DNA from 3 places in the Caldibacillus sp. 210928-DFI.2.18 genome. Region 3 is predicted to be linked to each of the others. Evidence: predicted binding sites of a transcription regulator. Region 3 holds the regulator's gene; each other region holds the start of a gene.
What was found. Region 3 encodes CtsR, which represses protease genes until heat stress. Its sites were predicted from a motif close to ATGGTCAATAAAGGTCAAACA; they were not measured.

Region 1: clpB (ATP-dependent chaperone ClpB) is a predicted target of CtsR. The motif match lies at 5,196-5,216, and genes of this name have one in related genera.
Region 2: LIZ98_RS06610 (ATP-dependent Clp protease ATP-binding subunit) is a predicted target of CtsR. The motif match lies at 3,950-3,970, and genes of this name have one in related genera.

The regions. Positions count from the first base shown of each region.
Region 1 covers NZ_JAJCHL010000001.1:141,592-148,772, forward strand. Annotated here, with positions in the region: gene LIZ98_RS00745 (MFS transporter) at 1-849, opposite strand, end outside; gene csaA (chaperone CsaA) at 1,233-1,562, shown strand; gene LIZ98_RS00755 (YbaK/EbsC family protein) at 2,097-2,597, shown strand; gene LIZ98_RS00760 (alpha/beta hydrolase) at 2,695-3,636, opposite strand; gene LIZ98_RS00765 (MFS transporter) at 3,848-5,017, opposite strand; gene clpB (ATP-dependent chaperone ClpB) at 5,227-7,181, shown strand, end outside.
Region 2 covers NZ_JAJCHL010000021.1:12,060-19,240, reverse strand. Annotated here, with positions in the region: gene LIZ98_RS06620 (acyltransferase family protein) at 1-800, opposite strand, end outside; gene LIZ98_RS06615 (aspartyl-phosphate phosphatase Spo0E family protein) at 1,138-1,377, shown strand; gene LIZ98_RS06610 (ATP-dependent Clp protease ATP-binding subunit) at 1,531-3,672, opposite strand; gene LIZ98_RS06605 (YkvI family membrane protein) at 4,174-5,187, shown strand; gene LIZ98_RS06600 (CPBP family intramembrane glutamic endopeptidase) at 5,369-5,983, opposite strand; gene LIZ98_RS06595 (YkvS family protein) at 6,330-6,509, opposite strand; gene LIZ98_RS06590 (hypothetical protein) at 6,849-7,043, shown strand; gene LIZ98_RS06585 (cell wall hydrolase) at 7,172-7,181, shown strand, end outside.
Region 3 covers NZ_JAJCHL010000042.1:22,361-29,541, reverse strand. Annotated here, with positions in the region: partial or broken gene pgtP (phosphoglycerate transporter protein PgtP) at 453-1,559, shown strand; gene LIZ98_RS10280 (CtsR family transcriptional regulator) at 2,142-2,603, shown strand; gene mcsA (protein-arginine kinase activator protein McsA) at 2,627-3,169, shown strand; gene mcsB (protein-arginine kinase McsB) at 3,173-4,243, shown strand; gene clpC (ATP-dependent protease ATP-binding subunit ClpC) at 4,259-6,685, shown strand; gene radA (DNA repair protein RadA) at 6,834-7,181, shown strand, end outside.

The DNA of each region.
Region 1 (7,181 bases), on a different contig from region 3:
TCGCAAACGACCTTCAATGAACCGTGAAGCTTTCGTACAAAACAGCCCGCCAACAATTAAACCAATAAAATAAATCGTATTCATGTATCCCCACCAAGCTTCGGATACATGGAAAATTTCTTTAACAAAAACATATAAAATCGCCGCAACCCAGACAACACCGGCAATTGCTTCAAACATAATTTGTACATGAATGATTCGATACAGCGGCTTATTCCAAATGATCAGCCAACCTTCCTTCATTGCCTCTGATTTCTTTTCTCTATTTTCAGCAGGTTGGAAAGGTGTATTGTCTATAATTCCTTTCATCATGAAAGTGGAAAAGACAAATAATACAAACGTCAGCCAAATGACATTTTTCCCTGTTAAAAAGGCAACCAACATACTACCTAATGCCCAACCTGACAGTTGCGTTGTTTGATTCATAACGGCAACAAAACTGTTGGCTTTAACAAGTTCCTCTTTCTTCACTAACCGTGGAAGCATGGCATTCGTTGCCGGCAATGCCCACCCATCGAAAAAAGCAATTAGAAAGATAAGGAAAAGCACCAGCCAAATTCCCTGTTCCTTTTGAAAACTGACAAAACAGGACAGCCCGAACAAAAAAATCGTTTTTACTGTTTGTGAACCGACTAACAATGTTTTTAACTGGTATTTATTGAAAAGAATCGGTGACAAAAGACTGCTAATAAACCGACCAATTGTATTTAAAAACGGCAATAACGCCAAATAAAACGCTGAACTTGTGAACCCATATAAAATTGAAATACATCCGACAATATAAAACACATCACCAAAATTGGCCAAAAGCTGACCCAACCATAAATAACGAAATGATTTGCTTTTCATCAAAACTACCCCTTTTCTTTTTTATCGATAAAAGAAAAAGACAATAGTTACACTGGATTAATCCCTCCTGAAAAATATAATCACGTGACGCGATACATCTTATTTCAAAAACAAATGTAAGTAGTAAAATCCAATATGTTTGGAAACTGAATATTTTTAAAGTGAATACGGGTAGCCGATGAAAAGTTTCGATCTTGTTTTTTTGATTTTACTATTTTTTCAAAGTTTCTTCAATAAATGAGTTTTTATCCCCATTTATCCGTAAAAATCTTGTGTGGAATAAACCAATTTTTGCTAAAAACATAAATGTATATGTGACTTTCTTTGCACCATTTGCCAATTTATAGTAATTTATAAGTTAGAGTACTAAGGAGGTAGGAATCATGGCAACCATTGAGGACTTTGATAAATTAGATATCCGAGTAGGAACGGTAATCTCTGCTGGACCATTCCCGGAAGCTAGAAAACCGGCGATTAAATTGCAAATTGATTTTGGTGAAGTCGGAATCAAACAATCTTCCGCACAAATAACGAAGCGATATACACCGGAAAAACTGGTCGGTCGACAAGTGATTGCCGTCATTAACTTCCCTCCCCGACGCATTGCCGGATTCAAGTCAGAGGTATTAGTACTTGGCGGCTTGCCGGGTGAAGACGATGTGGTCTTATTAAATATTGACGAACCGGTTGCGAACGGGACAAAAATCGGATAAAACCACTTGAACAACTCAAGAATCGAGGGATATATATGTCCAGGCCGATTATTTGTGAACAATGCCATAAAGTTATTGAGGAAAAAGAAGACTTGGTCACAGCAAGCATCTTTTTCCGTGTGAAACCTTATCATTATTTTTGCTATGGAAAAGATGTGCGAGGCGCAAGGTCTGTCTTTTTCACAAACCATCCACTGAACGGTATATCAGGAAACCTCAGCTACTTGTTGACACTCCTGATGACTGTTGCTCTGTTCCTCTTTACCAAGAGTTTTATCAAATATATTGCACTTGTCTACTTGATCACGGAAACAGGTTTACGGATTTACGCTTATTGTACTTATTCAAGACATCTTAAAATGTAGAAGGAGCCCGGCACTTAACGAAAAAAAGTGTTGGGCTCTTTTTAATCGAACAATTTACATCCCTTCCTTGATCCATTTGGCAAGGCATTGTTTCCCCAACTTCAAAAATTACAATTTTTTGGAACTTTATGCTATGATAATGGTTAAAAAATAATGATGGGGTGGCGTTATGTCTCTTGCAAGTGTAAAAGAACATTTTAAACAGTGGAACCGTGACAAAGATATTATGGAATTTGATACATCCAGTGCAACCGTTGAACAGGCGGCAGAAACAATTGGTGTTATTCCTGCCAGAATTGCAAAGACTCTATCGTTCCGTGGGGATAACAATCAGGCAATCCTTGTCGTTACAGCCGGTGATGCCAAAATTGATAATCAAAAGTTCAGACATTTTTTTGGGTTTAAAGCACGGATGCTCAGTGCCGAGGAAGTCGTTGAACAAACCGGACACGTGATTGGTGGTGTTTGTCCGTTTGGATTGGCTAACGACCTCGGTGTTTATTTAGACATCTCATTAAAACGGTTCGAAACCGTTTTTCCAGCATGTGGCAGTACCAATTCCGCCATTGAGCTCACTTGTGAAGAATTGGAAAAGTTTTCTAATGCAAAAAGTTGGATTGATGTGTGCAAAGCTTGGCAAGATCAAGAACTACTTGAACAAATTAAATAAGAGACCGGGACTAACTCGGCCTCTTTACCTTTCTACTATATTCAATGCCGTCTTCTAATTGATAGAAAGCCACACACGGATCTGCTAACTCGGCCTCTTACCCTTCTACTGTATTCAATGTTCGTTCAATCCACTGAATAATATCTTCGTAAACTTCCTCTTTATTGATTTCATTTAATACTTCATGCCGGGCATCTTGATAAAATCGGTAATCGATTTTATGTAACCCATTTTTTTCAAGTTGTTTTATCGCTTTTTTGACACCTTTAGCATAGGTACCAACCGGGTCACGATCGCCACTAATAAAGAAAATTGGTAAATCTTTTCTGATTTGTTGGATAAGAGCATCTTGGTGAATAAGCTGTAATCCGGTTAATAAATCATAGAAAAAAGTTCCTGAGCAGACAAAACCGCAATACGGGTCTTGAAGATAAGCGTGAACGACGGATTCATCCCTGGATAACCAAGAAAACTTATTTTTGACATGGTCCAATCCTTTATTGTACGAACCAAATATAATCCGGTTCATTACATGGCTGGGAGCGGTTTTCCCGAATTTTCGTATCTCCCTTTTCGCCACAAGTTTACCGATAGCAGCCGCAAGCCCTGGGTTTCCACCGGTACCAGATAAAATGACCCCGGTGATATCACCCGAATATTTCTGAATATATCTCCGTGACAGAAACGATCCCAAACTATGTCCGAACAAAATCATTGGTTTATCAGGATAGAGTTTCTTAATATGATTCGTAATAGCATGAAGATCATCCACTACCCGGTCAAATCCATCCTTTTCAGCAAAATAGCCAAAAACCCCGGCTTTTTCACCTGTACGTCCATGCCCGCGATGATCATTTCCATAAACAAAAATCCCTCTACTAAGAAGAAATTGAGCAAAATCGTCATATCGTTCAATATGTTCTGCCATACCGTGGGAAATTTGGACAATTGCCCGGGGTGATTCCCCTTCATTCACCCAGCTTCTTAAGTAAATCTCATGCCCATCATCCATTTCCAACCATTCCGTCATTTTCCCCATCATTGCTCACCTTTTCATAAATATTTTATTCCCAATCTCCCTGTCATGAATAAGTGGTTCATATTTTTATCGAAATATCGTTTATAATCAGTATCTTTATCTTATACCTTCGTATACATTTCCAGCAAGGATGTAAATTCGATTTTCTCCGACTGCTTCATCTTTCCTTTCGATTCATGTCTATCCGACCTGCTATTAGATCTTTCTAAATTTATCCTTCCATTTCCGTATCAGGGACAACGGTTTGCCGGGCTCGAAACGATACAATAATTGTTAAAACAGATAATAAGATTAAAATACTGCCCGCATAAGGACTTTCGTTAATCGATGCATGTTCAATCACCATCCCGCCAACAAATGATCCAGTTGCAACACCTAAATGGAGGGCTGAATTATTTAAGCTTTGCTGAATCGATGCCGTTTTTGGTGATGACTCAATCAAGTAACTTTGCATAGCCGGTGAAACTCCCCAGCTTAAAATTCCCCAAACAATTGAGGCGACAATAAATAAAGGAATTAATCCCGTTGTGTGGGGAATGATTAAAAATAATCCGGTAAAAAGTAACAATGAGATGACGATCGTCTTTTTGGAACCGAATAAATCGGCTAACGCTCCGCCAATTCCCCCGCCGCTGACCGCTGAAATGCCAAAAATAAAGTAGATAATACTAATCCATGTTCCATCAAGCCCCATAGTTTCTTGCAAAAAAGGTTTGAAATAACCATATAAAACTGTATGTCCGGCCATATATAAAAAGGTCGTTAATAGGGCAAAGAGAACTTTTCTGCTTTTTAGACTGGCTAATTGGATATGGAGCGGGACTTGTGACTCCGGCTCAATCCGACTCATCCATAAATAAACACCGATAATTGAAAAAAACGTCAAAACGGCAATCATAACAAATGGAGCTCGCCATCCGAAAGAATTCCCTAACATTAAACCAATTGGAATACCAAGCACCAATGCCCCACTTACCCCCATCGAGATGACACCAATTGCTCTCCCCCGGTATTGCGGTTCAACCATATTCGGCGCCATCACAAGACAAAGGATCGTTAATAATGCCCCACTGGTGGCACTGATGATACGACCGACGAACACGATTGCATAAGTTGGACTGAAAATTGTTATTATATTACCGAAGAGAAAAATCCAAAGACAAATCAGCATTAACCGTTTCCTCTCGATATTTGCTGTCAAAATTAATAACACCGGTGAAAGTAATGCAAAAATGAGAGCAAAAATGGTAATCAAATAACCGGCCTGACTAAGGCTTACATCTAAGTCTGCTGCTATAAGATCAAGAATACCACTTATGATTAGTTCAACCATCCCAACCACAAAAGCAATAATCATCAAAAAGTAAATCCGTTTATTCATTTTATAATTCCTTTCTATTTTATCTGAATATAATACTAATCATGTTTATGGGAGAAAACAAGAAATATAGATGTGATGATTTTTTGTCCATTTTTGAAGATAAATAAATACCCTTTTCCCACTCCAGTGTATTTCAGCTCATTTTGCTTTTTCAACGATAATCTTTTATAATTGAACTAAGGTCAAAAAAGGGCAAAGGAGCGGTCAATATGGATGTCAATCGTATGACGGAACGGATGCAGTCGGGAATCTTCCATGCACAAACCATTGCTAGTAATCGGCATCATCAAGAAATCGATGAAGTCCACCTGTATCTTGCGTTCATGCAAGACACAGACAATCTTGTCACCGCTATTCTCGAAAAATTGCATGCAAATAGTAACCTATTCAAACAGGGATTAGAAGCTTTAGCAAAGAAAAAACCTGTTGTCACCGGCAGCGGTGTGGAACAAGGAAACATATATATTTCCAACCAATTACAGCGTGTTTTTACCGAAGCTGAAAAAACAATGACCACCTTTAAAGATGAGTATTTATCAGTTGAACATATTCTTATTGCTTCTGTAACTTTGGAGACTGATGTCGGGAAACTCTTAAAAAATCAGGGGATCACCTTGCAAAAAGTATTAGAAGCTATAAGAGAAATAAGGGGGAATCAAAGAGTGACATCACCAAATCCGGAAAGTACATACAATGTTTTGGAAAAATATGGTCGAGACTTAGTTGCTGAGGTCCGATCCGGAAAGGTCGATCCGGTTATAGGTCGCGATAATGAAATACGGCAAGTAATTCGTATTTTGTCACGGAAAACGAAAAATAACCCGGTATTAATCGGTGAACCCGGTGTCGGGAAAACAGCCATTGTTGAAGGTTTGGCTCAAAGAATTGTTCGTCGTGATGTCCCTGAGGGTTTAAAGGATAAAACGATTTTTTCCCTTGATATGAGTGCGCTTGTTGCCGGGGCAAAATTTCGTGGTGAATTTGAAGAACGGTTAAAAGCTGTTTTGAACGAAATTAAGAAAAGTGAAGGAAAAATCATCTTGTTTATCGATGAATTGCATACTATCGTCGGTGCCGGAAAGACGAATGGTGCCATGGATGCGGGAAATATGTTAAAACCGATGCTTGCACGAGGGGAATTGCATTGTATCGGGGCAACAACATTAGATGAACATCGACAATATATTGAAAAAGACCCGGCATTAGAGCGACGTTTTCAACCGGTTATCGTCCAAGAACCGGATGTTGAAGACACCATCTCAATTTTACGCGGCTTGAAAGAACGATATGAAATTCATCACGGCGTTAAAATCCATGACCGTGCACTGGTCGCGGCAGCAACCTTATCCAACCGTTATATTACCGATCGGTTTCTGCCAGATAAAGCGATCGACTTAATCGACGAAGCTTGTGCGATGATCCGGACTGAAATTGACTCGATGCCGCAAGAATTAGATGAAGTGACGAGGCGAGTCATGCAGCTCGAAATTGAAGAAGCGGCCCTTTCCAAAGAAGATGATCCGGTGAGTATGAGCCGCCTCGATGTTTTGAAAAAAGAACTGGCGGAACTTCGCGATCAAGCTAATGAAATGAAAGCGAAATGGCAGTTGGAAAAAGAAGGCATTCAGATGGTTCAGGATAAGCGGGAACAACTGGAAAAACTACGTTGGGAACTGGAAAAGGCGGAAAACGAGTATGATTTGAATAAAGCTGCTGAACTAAGACACGGTCGGATTCCTGCATTAGAAAAAGAATTGCGGGAATTGGAGGAAAAAGTCCATGAACATGCAGAAAATCGATTGTTGCGTGAAGAAGTGACCGATGAAGAGATCGCCGAAATTGTTGCCCGCTGGACAGGTATTCCTGTGACAAAACTCGTTGAAAGTGAACGGGAAAAATTATTGCGACTGGAATCGATTTTACATGAACGAGTCATCGGACAAGATGAGGCTGTTCGGCTTGTGTCCGATGCGATACTTCGGGCAAGAGCCGGCATTAAAGATCCGAATCGGCCGATTGGATCCTTTATGTTCCTTGGTCCCACCGGTGTCGGGAAAACGGAACTTGCCAAGGCACTTGCCCAACATTTATTCGATAGCGAAGAGCATATCATCCGCATCGATATGTCCGAATATATGGAAAAGCATACCGTTTCAAGATTAAT
Region 2 (7,181 bases), on a different contig from region 3:
ATATACAACGTGTATTTTCCAATTTTTGTGAAGAAATAATGCTGTCTTGGAACGAATGCCCAAAAGCTAAATAAGGTAATTAAACTGACTCCATAAATGAACAGTCTTTGCAACCATGCGAAAGTCATATCTGTCTCAAAATGATTGTATGGCTTAGAACCGAATAACCATTCAAAATCCATTAAAGGAAACAGATAGAAAAGGACAAACACCGAAGTTATAATAATAGTAGCGGAACTTATAGCGACTTTCGATTTTAACCAATAAAAATGTTCCCGTTTTAAGTAATAACCGAGCAGAAAGAACGGGAAGAAGACAAAAGTTCTGGAAAGGCTCAAATACTCATCAATAAAATCAATATATCCAATCAAAATTCCAATGATTATAGAAAGGATAAACCCAAAAGGCTGATTCATTTTTGTAAATAATAGCAATAACAAATGCCAGCAAAATAAACTAACTAAAAACCATAAAGACCATTCAGGATTAAATATATTGATGGATAAGCTTTTCTCACTAAGTAAGAAATAATAGTATACCGAATAGATAATTTGAAAAATCAAGTATGGTACGAGCAGCTTTTTGACTAATTTCGTGAAATATCCTTTTTCAAAATATCCTTTGGCAAAATAGCCGGATACCAATATAAAAGCCGGCATGTGAAAGGAATAGATTGTTTTATACAGGGCATATAAAATTTCATTATCTTCAATAAAGGAACGAATTAAATGGCCAAACACAACAAAGAAAATTAACAGGAACTTTCCATTATCAAAATAATAATCACGCTGTTTACTCAATGGAAAAACCTCCTATTTTTATTTAAATAACTGTTCTTGAGGCGGTTTAAGAAATAACTAATAATATATTATACATTCATTTTCTGCCGATATAAATTATAAGTAGGTTACTATTTCTATAAAATTCAATCCTGCTTGTAAAAGGAATTTAACATTCTATATTGTCTGGAAATATAGTGACACTAAATTAATGGGGATGTAATCTCAATAAATAAGGTGAAAAGGGAATATTTTGTCTATTTTTGCCGATTCTCTTTACATTATGTAATAATTTTGGTTAAATGTCATAGGAACAAAATTTTATTGGATGAGAGGATAAAGTAGGAGGATTACAAAAGTGGGTGAAGAAATGACCAAAAGAGAAATGGAAGAACAAATTAAGAAAAAACGTGAACAAATGATTGAAATAGCTAAACAATATGGCTTTACCAATGAAAAGACGTTAAAGTCTAGCCAAGAACTAGACAATTTACTAAATAAATATCAACGTTTTTTTCGAATTCCTAAGATCAGGGAGTACCCCACCGCTAGTTTTAGTATAAATGCCCACCCTGATCTTTCTTCCCTACCAGCATAGGAAGAACGGAAATTAATTCATAACAACTCCATTCTCTCGACTAGCGGGTGTTTTCATAAATACCCTATATTCTGGGACATTAGCATGATTGACAAAAAAAGGGGATTCTTCATAAAAAAGGTATGGAATCAATAACGATTCCATACCTTTTTTTTACTCAGCATTTATAACGATTTCGCCATTTTCAAGTATTGCCTTCAAATGGTGTACGTCCGGTTCATCGAGAATGAAATCGGCAATTTTATCTTCCAATTGCTCTTGAATGGTCCGACGTAATGGCCGTGCACCGAAAGAAGGATTGTAGCCAAGGTCAACCAGTTTTTCTTTCACTTCCTGACTAACAGTAATTGTTTTATTATCTTCTTTTAATTGATTTACAACTTCAGCTAACATTAAATCGACAATTTGTAACAAATCTTCTTTTGATAATGAATGGAATTGAACAATGGAATCAAACCGATTTAGAAATTCCGGTTTGAAGTAATCACGTAATTGTTCAACTACTGATGATTCATCCGTTTGATCAGATATACCGAAACCGACGCGAATATCCTTTATATGTTGACCTGCATTACTTGTCATAATAATAACCGTGTTTTTAAAGCTTACGGTTCTACCTTGGCTGTCTGTTAAACGCCCGTCATCCAAAATTTGCAGGAACATTTGTAAAACATCCGGATGTGCTTTTTCGATTTCATCCAATAATATTAAGCTATACGGATTTCTCCGGACTTTTTCCGTTAATTGACCTGCTTCTTCATGACCAACATAGCCAGGCGGTGAACCGATTAATTTAGAGACGCTGTGTTTTTCCATATATTCACTCATGTCCAAGCGAATCATTGCGTCTTTTGTACCAAATAATTCTTCGGCAAGGGTTTTGGCCAATTCAGTTTTCCCAACACCGGTAGGACCGATAAAGAGGAACGAACCGATTGGACGGTTTTTTGCTTTTAATCCGGCCCGACTGCGGCGAATGGCTTTAGCTACTTGACGAACCGCATCGGCCTGACCAATTACTTTTGCAGCTAAGTTTTCTTCAATATGTTTTAATTTTTGTTGTTCATCGGCTTGGATTTTGCCAACCGGGATACCGGTTTTTTCCTCAACAATTTGTTGAATCAAATCAACATTGATAATTGGTGTAGCTGCATCTTTTGCTTGGCTGCGCTGATTTTCCAGTGTTTGTTCTTCATCACGTAATTTTGCAGCTAGTTCATAGTTTTCAGCTTGTAGGGCTTGTTGTTTTTCTACGGCAATTTGTTTTAAGCGTTCTTCAATATAAGCCGGTGTTAATGTTTTTGATTCGAGATTCATTTTAGAACCGGCTTCGTCAAGTAAGTCAATCGCTTTGTCCGGTAAGTAGCGGTCTTGAATATAGCGATGAGACAAGTTGACACAAGCACGAACGGCTTCGTCAGAGTATTTTACTTGATGATATTCTTCATACTTCGGTTTCAATCCCATCAATATTGTAATTGTTTCATCGACTGAAGGTTCATGAACTTGAACCGGTTGAAAACGCCGTTCCAAAGCTGCATCTTTTTCAATTTGACGATACTCTTTCAAGGTTGTTGCACCAATTAATTGCAGTTCACCCCTGGAAAGAGCTGGTTTTAAAATATTTCCTGCATCCATGGAACCTTCCGCAGAACCGGCACCGACAATCAAATGAATTTCGTCGATAAACAGAATCACTTCCGGTCGATTTTGTACTTCGGCAATTAATTGTTTCATTCGTTCTTCAAATTGTCCGCGAATACCGGTGTTGGCAACGAGGGATGCGACATCGAGCAGGTAAACTTGTTTTCCCCGAAGTTTCATCGGAACATCGCCTGCAACAATTTTCAAGGCTAAACCTTCTACAACTGCTGTTTTACCAACGCCAGGTTCTCCGATTAACACTGGGTTATTTTTGTTACGACGGTTCAAAATTTCAATTACTTTTTTAATTTCTTCATCCCGACCAATAACCGGGTCAATTTTGCCATTTTCTGCCTCAAGATTTAAGTTTTTTCCATATTGATCAAGGAAGCCACCACGACCGCCGGATGTTTGCCGAGTTAGCGTTTTTACCCCATTTTGACCATCAATTGGGCTGCCAAACGGAACAAAACCTCCAAACATTTGTGAAAACGGGTTTGCATTTCCCATGAAATTTTTCAAAGAAGAATTTGATTTTTCTTGTTCCTCTTGATAGCATTTTTGACATAAAGCATACTCAGTTTGTTTTCCATTTACGTAAAATTGTAAATGAATGTTTGCCTCATTTTTATGACATTTTTGACATAACATCGTACAAACCTCCTTACTAAAAGAATTATCTATTTTTATTTAGCTAATAGGAAAGTATAAATTTTTCAATTTCTACTTTCCTAACTCATAAGTGCACAAGGAAAGCTTCGCGGGAATACATCGCAGCCGAAAAAATTTTATATTTTTTCGGTGACTAGAAAGACTTCGGTAGCATTACCTCGCAAGCGAAAATGTTTTTTCGCTGAACTACGGCTCTGCTCTCACCTAAAGGCTCGGCAGTCGCCAGTTTTCTTTATGAAGTATATAACCTGTCAATTGTTTGACTTTGACTATCCTTGACCTTCTGACTATATTATACTTTGACCATCTTTGACTTTCAAGTATTTTGCTATAAAAATTTTTAATAAACAGTGAAAAATTTGTATCGTTCTTTCTTGTCAGATACAAGTACTTCGATGGATGAAATACCTATTTGTGAAATATTTAGTACCGTTCTTTCCTTGTACTCCTTGGCATAAGATGAAGGGAGGGGGGAGTTTGGTGAGTTGGAAAAAGTCTTTTCAATTGGCCTTTATCTATGTAGGAACGATTGTTGGGGCAGGATTTGCAACCGGTAAAGAAATTGTTGAGTTCTTCTCCCAATATGGTTTTATGGGTTTAATTGGTATCTGTATTTCCGGCCTTTGTTTTATCGGTTTTGGTGTAAAAATCATGATATTGGCGATCGAATTACAGGCGAGGAGTTTTCAACAATTAAATGTACATATTTTTGGACCATATTTCGCACCGGTGATCAATCTTATCATGTTTGTCATGTTAGTAGGGGTAACATCTGTCATGTTAAGCGGGGCGGGAAGTGTGTTTCAGGAACAATTGCATTTACCTAAAATGGCTGGAATCCTTATAACCATCATTTTTACGTTAATTGTACTTTTGATTGGGACAAGGGGGCTGGTTTGGGTTAATACGCTTGTCGTTCCTGTTTTAATATTATTTAGTTTTCTGTTAGCGTATCTTGCTTTCCATTTACCTGACTTTATGGGAAATGTTGCAAAAGGATTTCATTTTACATGGGGGGCAATCATTGATAGTTTTGCTTATACTGCATTTAATATTTCCTTGGCAACAGCTGTACTTGTACCGGCTGCCACCGAAATCGGTGATAAGAAGACTGTGAAAAGGGGGGGAGTGATCGGTGGACTAGCCTTGACATTGATTTTGATCTCAAGTCACGTCACCCTGGTTCAGCTTCCATCTTTAACCGAATTTCAAATACCAATGGCTGTCATGGTGAACACTCTGGCCACATCATTCCATTTCCTATTTATCATTGTCATTTACGGGGAGATATTTACATCGGTTGTCGGCAATTTATATGGTTTAGAGCGGTTTGTGAAAAGGAAAATACCGGGGAATACATTAACAATTGGAATGGCCATTCTTTCCGTTGCATTTGCCATCAGCATGGTGGACTACGGAACTTTGCTGTCTTTTTTATATCCTTTATTTGGTTATATCAGTCTAGTTTTTCTTTTATTATTAATTATACGATAATACAAAAAAGGTGTCCCGGTTAAAGGACAGGGTAACCGGGGCACCTTCTTTATACGATAAGGAAGTATAAATTACTGGCAAGGAAGCAAATTCGACGTAGCGGAAAACTTTAAGTTCTAAGTATAAATGCACAAGGAACGCTACAGGAATACATCAAAGCCGAAAAAATCTTATATTTTTATTATCGTAATGGAAAAAAGACAAATAATAGTAAATCAAAAGTTAAGTGTGAGATGACAATAAGCGGCAGGCTGCGTTTCCAAGCATAAAGAGCTCCCCATACGATTCCTGCTATGAAAGCGGCTAAAAAAAGTACAATTGATCCTGAATATAATTGTGCTAAACCGTAAAGGAAGGAAGATACAATGACAGCCGGCCAAATTTGGTTGTCTTTAAGCAAACGCTTGAGAATAAATCCTCTCCAGAAAAATTCTTCACCGGGTATTAAAATCAGTACTAAAACAATAAAATGCCAAATCACTTTAGGTGAATATAAATGATATAAACTTGTAATTTGATTTTTAAAATAAGTAAAGTTGATTAAGCGGACAATGGTATCGCCAAGCCAAAAAATAGCATAGAGCATAAAGCCGGACAGTATTCCGTAAAGTAAATAGCGTCCGAGTGATAATTGATCATCAATATCTTCATTTAAAATCGAGTAAGCAATTAACAAAAGCATAGCGCCTGTTAAGATATACCAAAAAACTTTTGCTTGATCAAAGGCGAAAAATATTAGTAAATGGGCTATGGCAAGTCCAAACAGGAATCTCCAATCAGTGAATGTCTTTGTCATATTTGCGAGGCTCCTTTCAAAACATAAATATATTTTAGCATAATTTATGAAGGAGAAAAATGAAAAAAGTAGTGAATATAAAGTAGGAGTGAGGAGAAAAAGTACTCTGCATGAACGTTCTCTAAATCTTCCCTCATAAATCAAAGAAGCAAGGGTGGGAAATGCGTACCCATAAATCCCTTATTGGCTCAACTAACAATCAGTGAGGTAGATTCCCCACTGATTGAAGTTTTCACTGTATATTTTACGAGGAGGTCGTTATGGATAGTTGTTTTGAAGCAGTGTGAAAAAGGAAAATTTTTTTCAGTAAAAGTGTACAAATACCGGTGAACGTCCTACATTTTTGTTATTCATCAACAATTATGTAGTTTTTGTGATTAACAACTGTTTTTTCATCCAAATCCATTTCTCGAAAATTTTGCATATAGGTTAAATTCACTATGACAGAGTTTTCATTGACCTTCTCGACAACTCCACGAAGACCATTTTTGAATTCGATTACATTCCCAACTGCAGCTTTTCTCATTTTACTTCTCTCCCTTGGTTAATTATAATTATAAATTAGTTTGCACTAGATCTTTTTAAAAGTAAAGTACATATGACAAATTTAGTTAAAAATCCGAGAAACTTTTAACGGGATAGACAAAATCCCGGCAAAATTTGTCAACGAGGAAGACAGTTGAGAAAAGGGGTTGCCCGCCTACGTCCGATTAGACTGGGGGCGTGATATTGTTCACACAAGCGTTGTCACAAGATGTAGGCTATTTATTGTGTTCTTTGATATTGCGCCTATACTGACTGATGTTTTACATTTCAATATTTCTTCCACTATTCATTATAAAAAGATTCATAGGAGGGATAACATATGGATGAAGAAACAGCACGCGAACTTCTTGATAAACTAGCTTCAGGCAAAATAAATGAATGTTTAATTGAAAAAAGCGATTTTTTGACTTTCCGTAAATATTTGGTTGAGCGCCCGGACTTTAAACATTTCCGCGGTGTTGCCCAGCACAGTGGAAATGTAATTTATTATTATATGGAAGAACCAAGAAGTTGATTATTTTCCTATCCGGTGCACCTCCGTTTGGCAAATAACGGTAAATTAGCCATTCCTCTACTAATGAATTCTACTAGATTCCTTGTTAACCTAGGATATGTACAATTGATAGGAGGTGCTCTTGAAGCATGGGAAAAA
Region 3 (7,181 bases):
TTGGACAACCCTATTCTTTTTTTGAAAAAGTGCCAAAAAATCGCTCTTTCTAGTAATCTGTATCCGATAAGAAACTTCTATAAAAGTGGTAGAAGAGCGTTCTATCTTCAAAACTGTTGATTAAAATTATTTTTTACGGATACTCAAAAAACATGTCGTCGAGATACAGAATTTACCTTCATGTGAAAACAAGACCATATGAAAAAAACGTTAGCTCTAACCGAATTATAATGTACAAATGGACATTTAGCCTTCTTTACAATTTTTTCATTCCTTTTTAATTAATGGCTTCCGTATGACTCAGAATTTTGGAACGACTAGTTTTTATTCGCCTAATTGTAACATCCAAAGTGACAACGATGCCTGAATTATATGATGTTTCGAATTGTTACGTAATATTAAATCAAAAAATTGACAAAAATAAACCTGTCAAAATTTCTTGTGATTTTATTACCGTATCAGATCGAAGCAATGCTCGTGTATTTCTGCCGTTGGGATTAATCCTTTCTGCATTTGTTAGTTTATTAATGGGCTGTTTCCCATTATTTACATCTTCAGTTGCAATTATGTTTGTTATGTTATTTATTTTAGGGTGGTTTCAAGGAATGGGTTGGCCTCCATCCGGTCGTGTTCTAGTACATTGGTTTAGTGTCAGTGAACGAGGGAGTAAAACTGCAATCTGGAATGTAGCACATAATGTAGGCGGGGGACTAATGGCTCCGATTGCTGTTACAGGAGCTACCTTATTTTCTACGATAGTTGCTTCGAATGCAGGTTTTGAAGGAGTGTTTATCTTACCAGCATTAATCGCTATTGTAGTTGCTATTATTTCGTATTTCTTAATTCGAGATACTCCTCAATCTGTTGGATTACCTCCAATTGAAGAATACCGAAATGATTATCCAACAAAAACGCGAGAAACATCTGAAAAGGAGCTGACAACGAAGGAGATCTTATTTAAATATGTATTAAACAATAAGTGGGTTTGGGCGATAGCATTTGCGAATATTTTTGTTTATTTTGTACGCTATGGCGTTCTTGACTGGGCACCGATGTACTTAAGTGAAGAAAAAGGTTTTGATATGGATAAATCTAGTATTGCCTACTTCTTATATGAATGGGCTGGTATTCCAGGTACGTTATTATGTGGTTGGATTTCAGATAAGGTATTTAAAGGGCGCCGTGGACCCGCAGGCTTTGTCTTTATTCTTGGAGTTTTAGTTGCTGTTCTTGTGTACTGGTTTAATCCAGCAGGAAAGCCGATTATTGATATGGCTTGTCTAATTGCAATAGGATTTTTAATTTACGGACCTGTTATGTTAATTGGTTTACAAGCACTTGATTTTGTACCTAAAAAAGCTGCAGGAACCGCTGCTGGTTTAACCGGATTATTCGGATACCTAGGTGGCACAGTAACTGCAAATGCTTTAATGGGTGTCCTTGTAGATGCAGCGGGATGGAACGCAGGTTTTATATTGTTAACGATATCATGTGTACTCGCAGCAGTTGTTTTTGCATTTACATGGAATGTTCGTGGACAGGAAATTATTAAAAACTAATCATTAAATCAATTTAGAAATATCACTGTTTTAAAAAAGTTAATTCAGGTTTCGATTTGGAGAGATCTTAAGAATAAAGGCATAAAAGGATCGCAGTATTTACCAATCAAGTTTATGCTTTCTTAAGATCTCTTTTGCCAATGACATTTACCAAAATCAGTGTCAAAAAAAGAATGAAACCATTTTTCATAATCTCAAACCTTAGAAAACGTCTCACGCTCTGAATGGAATTCCCCGAAACCCTAAGAAATTGAAATAACTTTTATCAGACTCTAAAAAATCTTTCCCAAAAACTTATCGCTCAAAAAATGTGTTTAGCATTTTTCAAGGAATCATCGTGAAAGACAACTTTTCAATCAAATCATTGTGCTATTTTATGTAAACAATGTTTAGAAGGTACTTTCAAAGGCAACAAATAAATTATAAATGAAAATGGTTATTTGGTTTGCGATTCATAATAAAAAAATATATAATAAATTAAAGTCAAATATAGTCAAAGTCAATAGTTAATAATATAATTGATTATAGGAACTTCTGTTGTTTTTGAAAATAATACAAAGAGGTTTTTGGAGGGAGGAAACCTTGAGAAATATTTCGGATATCATTGAGGAATATTTAAAGGAAATATTAGAGATGAGTGAAGAAGAAATATTAGAAATTAAACGCAGTGAGATTGCCAATAAATTTCAATGTGTTCCTTCACAGATCAATTACGTTATTAATACAAGATTTACCCTTGAACGCGGCTATTTAGTTGAGAGTAAACGTGGCGGTGGCGGATATATTCGGATTATTAAAGTTAGACCGAATAGTAAGAAACACCTTATTGACCAATTGTTTACGATCATTGGTAATCAAATTCCTCAATCTTCTGCTACAGATATCATAAATCGATTACGAAAAGAAGGAGTTATTAATGAACGTGAAGAAAAAATAATGTTAAGTGCACTGGATCGTTCAGTAATTTATTTAGACTTGCCCGAACGAGATTTAATAAGGGCAAGAATTTTAAAAGCAATGTTATTAACTCTAAAGTATGAATAATATCATAAGGCAGGGGAACTAAATTGATATGTCAAGAGTGTCAAAAAAGGACTGCAACCTTGCATTTTACAAAGATTATTAATGGGGAAAAAACGGAAATACACCTTTGTGAACATTGTGCACAAGAAAAAGGTACAGAGTTTATGATTAGTGGTACTTCCGGATTTGCAATTAATAATTTATTAGCAGGATTATTCAATTTGAACTCGAATATAGAACAATTAAATCAAAATAATCCGATCCAATCCGGCGAAATTATTCAATGTGACAGATGTGGAATGACATTAAATCAAATTTTGAATATTGGACGTTTCGGATGTGCACATTGCTATAAAGCATTTCAAGAACAATTAAATCCACTTTTAAGAAGACTCCATGGAGGAAATTGGAAACATAATGGAAAAATCCCACAACGTTCCGGTGGAGTCCTGAACATCCGGAAGAAAATTGATATCTTAAAAGAAACGTTACAAACCTTAGTTGCTAAGGAAGAATTTGAAAAAGCCGCTGAAGTAAGGGATGAAATTCGCCTTTATGAGAAACAATTGCAAGAGGGGGGCGAATAAACTATGTCAATCGAACGGTTTATAAATCAATCGATAAGTTCCTGGATGAATGCAGATGGTCCCCAGGCTGACATTATTTTGACTTCCAGAATTCGTCTGGCAAGAAATTTAAAAGATTACTTATTCCCAACCATTTTTACAAAAGAGGAAGCTGACAAAGTCCTAAAACAAGTTGAATCTGTTATTCCACTTTTAAATTTGCATCCGCTAAAAGATGCGGAATTGTTAAAAATGGAAGAACTTCAACCTTTACAGAAACAAGTGTTAGTGGAAAAACATTTAATTAGTCCAAGTTTAGCCGATCAGTCTATTACCGGTGCATGTCTGTTATCGCAAAATGAAGAAATTAGTATTATGATTAATGAAGAGGATCATATTCGAATACAATGTATTTTATCAGGATTGCAATTACAAGCAGCTCTTGATCTTGCCAATGCGGTTGATGACCAGCTTGAACAGCACTTGGATTATGCGTTTAATGAAGTGCGTGGTTATTTAACAAGTTGTCCGACAAATGTTGGAACAGGACTTCGGGCTTCTGTTATGCTTCATCTCCCCGGTTTGGTCATGACACAACAAATGAGACAGTTGATTCCATCTATTAATCAACTTGGTTTAGTTGTCCGGGGGATTTATGGAGAAGGGAGCGAGGCTTTAGGCAATATCTTCCAAATTTCCAATCAAATTACATTGGGAAAATCCGAACAGGATATTATCATAGACTTAAATGATGTGGTTCAACAGATTGTTAATCAGGAGCGTGCGGCCAGAGAAGCGATTATTAAAACATCCGGTGTTCAATTAGAAGATAAAATTTATCGTTCATTAGGGGTACTAATGAACAGCAGGATTATTGAAACAAAGGAAGCGGCTCAATGTCTGTCCGATGTGCGCCTTGGCATTGATATCGGATATATAAAAAATATCTCAAGGAATATTTTGAATGAGTTAATGATTCTTACACAACCCGGTTTTTTACAACTTTATGCAGGTGGAGGACTTAGGCCATTTGAGCGAGATGTAAGGAGGGCAACGATGATTCGTGAACGCCTCCAAATGGAAAATAACAACTGATAAGGAGGTAAATATATGCTATTTGGACGATTTACTGAAAGAGCACAAAAGGTATTGGCACTTTCCCAGGAAGAAGCCATCCGTTTAAAACATGTGAATGTAGGGACCGAACATATTTTGTTAGGATTAGTCCGGGAAGGTGAAGGGATTGCTGCTAAAGCTTTGTTTGGAATTGGATTAACTCCGGAAAAAATACAAAAAGAAGTGGAAAATTTAATTGGTGTTGGCAAAGAATTAACACAAACTCCCCAATATACGCCGAGAGCGAAAAAGGTTATTGAACTATCCATGGATGAAGCAAGAAAACTCGGGCATTCCTATGTCGGAACGGAACATATTCTTCTCGGGTTAATTAGAGAAGGAGAAGGTGTGGCTGCACGTGTACTTAGCAATCTTGGCGTAAGTTTAAATAAAGCACGGCAACAAGTTCTTCAGCTGTTAGGTAACAGTGATTCGGGTGCTTCTAATGGGAGTGTAACGAATGTAAACACACCAACTTTGGATAGTCTTGCCAGAGATTTAACACAAGTGGCAAGGGACGGCAATCTCGATCCTGTTATTGGTCGCAGTAAAGAAATTCAACGGGTTATTGAAGTATTAAGCCGTCGAACAAAAAACAACCCGGTCTTAATTGGTGAACCCGGTGTCGGAAAAACGGCGATTGCGGAAGGACTGGCACAACAAATTGTCAACAATGAGGTGCCGGAAATTTTACGTAATAAACGGGTAATGACCTTAGATATGGGGACCGTTGTTGCCGGAACGAAATATCGCGGAGAATTTGAGGATCGTCTCAAAAAAGTAATGGACGAAATTCGTCAGGCCGGAAATATTATTCTATTTATCGATGAATTGCATACGTTAATTGGCGCGGGTGGTGCTGAAGGTGCAATTGACGCATCCAATATTTTAAAACCTTCGTTGGCACGTGGTGAATTGCAGTGTATCGGTGCAACGACCCTTGATGAATATAGAAAATATATTGAAAAAGACGCAGCACTAGAACGAAGATTCCAACCGATCATGGTCGATGAGCCAACAGTAGAAGAATCTATTCAAATTTTACAAGGACTTCGTGACCGGTATGAGGCTCACCACCGGGTAGCGATTACCGACGACGCAATTGTAGCTGCTGTAACTCTTTCTGATCGATATATTTCCGACCGTTTTTTACCGGATAAGGCCATCGACGTCATTGATGAAGCCGGTTCAAAAGTTCGTCTCCGTAGCTTTACGACACCGCCAAACTTAAAAGAATTAGAAGTAAAGCTGGATGAAGTTCGGAAAGAAAAAGATGCGGCGGTTCAAAGTCAGGAATTTGAAAAAGCTGCATCATTAAGGGATATGGAACAAAGACTCCGTGAGCAACTTGAAGAAACAAAGAAAATATGGAAAGAAAAACAAGGAAAAGAGAACAGCCAAGTTACTGTTGAAGACGTCGCAAGCGTAGTGTCTAGCTGGACAGGGATTCCGGTATCAAAAATTGCAGAAACAGAGACAGAAAAATTATTGAAACTGGAAGAAATTCTTCATAATCGTGTCGTAGGCCAAACGGAGGCGGTTAAAGCTATTGCCAAAGCTGTACGAAGAGCAAGAGCCGGACTAAAGGATCCGAAGCGTCCAATCGGTTCATTTATTTTCTTAGGTCCTACCGGTGTTGGTAAGACCGAATTAGCAAGGGCTTTAGCTGAAGCAATGTTCGGTGACGAAGATGCAATGATTCGGATTGATATGAGTGAGTACATGGAGAAACACTCCACATCACGTCTTGTCGGCTCACCACCGGGATATGTCGGTTATGATGAAGGCGGTCAATTGACTGAAAAAGTAAGACGAAAACCCTACTCCGTTATTTTGCTGGATGAAATTGAAAAGGCACATCCGGATGTATTTAATATTTTATTACAAGTATTAGAAGATGGACGTCTTACCGATTCGAAAGGAAGAACGGTTGATTTCAGGAATACAATAGTAATCATGACTTCTAATATCGGAGTAGAGTCATTGAAAAGAAATAAGTATGTTGGATTCAGTGTCCAAGATGGAAATCAAGATTATAAAGACATGAAAGATCGTGTCATGGAAGAGTTAAAGCGGGCTTTCCGTCCGGAATTTTTGAACCGGGTTGATGAGATTATTGTATTCCACTCTCTTGAAAAGGAACATTTGAAAAAAATTGTTGACTTGCTTCTGGAATCATTAAAGAAACAATTAAAAGAGCAAGGTGTCGAATTAACATTAACAGATTCGGCTAAAGAAAAAATTACAGAAGTAGGCTATGATCCGGAATACGGGGCAAGACCTTTACGCCGTGCGATTCAAAAACATGTTGAAGATTTACTATCTGAGGAATTATTAAGAGGAACAGTGAAGCCCGGTCAACATGTTACTGTGGATGTTGAAGAGGATGAATTTAAAGTAAAAGCAAGTGTATACTCTTAATGAATATCAGTTGAAGGAATAAACATTAGGAGGCAACTTTTCTAAATACAACTTTAGTAGGTTGCCTCGTTTCCTTATATATGGGAAAATAAGGTAGAAAAATACAAAAATATAACAATGTTTTTATATTAAGGGGAAAATAATATAGATGGCTAAAGTGAAAACAAAATTTATTTGTCATTCTTGCGGCTATGAATCACCAAAATGGTTAGGGCGCTGTCCGAACTGTCAACAATGGAATACATTTGTTGAAGAGATTCAGGAAGTAACAGGCAATCGCCATGCCGGATTTTCTCATCATTCACCATTGACATCGGATCGAAAGGCGGTTCCTCTTACAACGGTTGAATCTAAAGAGGAAACGCGGGTTTTAACTAATTCAGTTGAATTGAATCGTGTTTTAGGCGGTGGGATTGTCAATGGCTCACTCGTGTTAATCGGTGGAGATCCCGGGATTGGGAAATCAACATTACTTTTACAAGTTTCCAACCAGTTG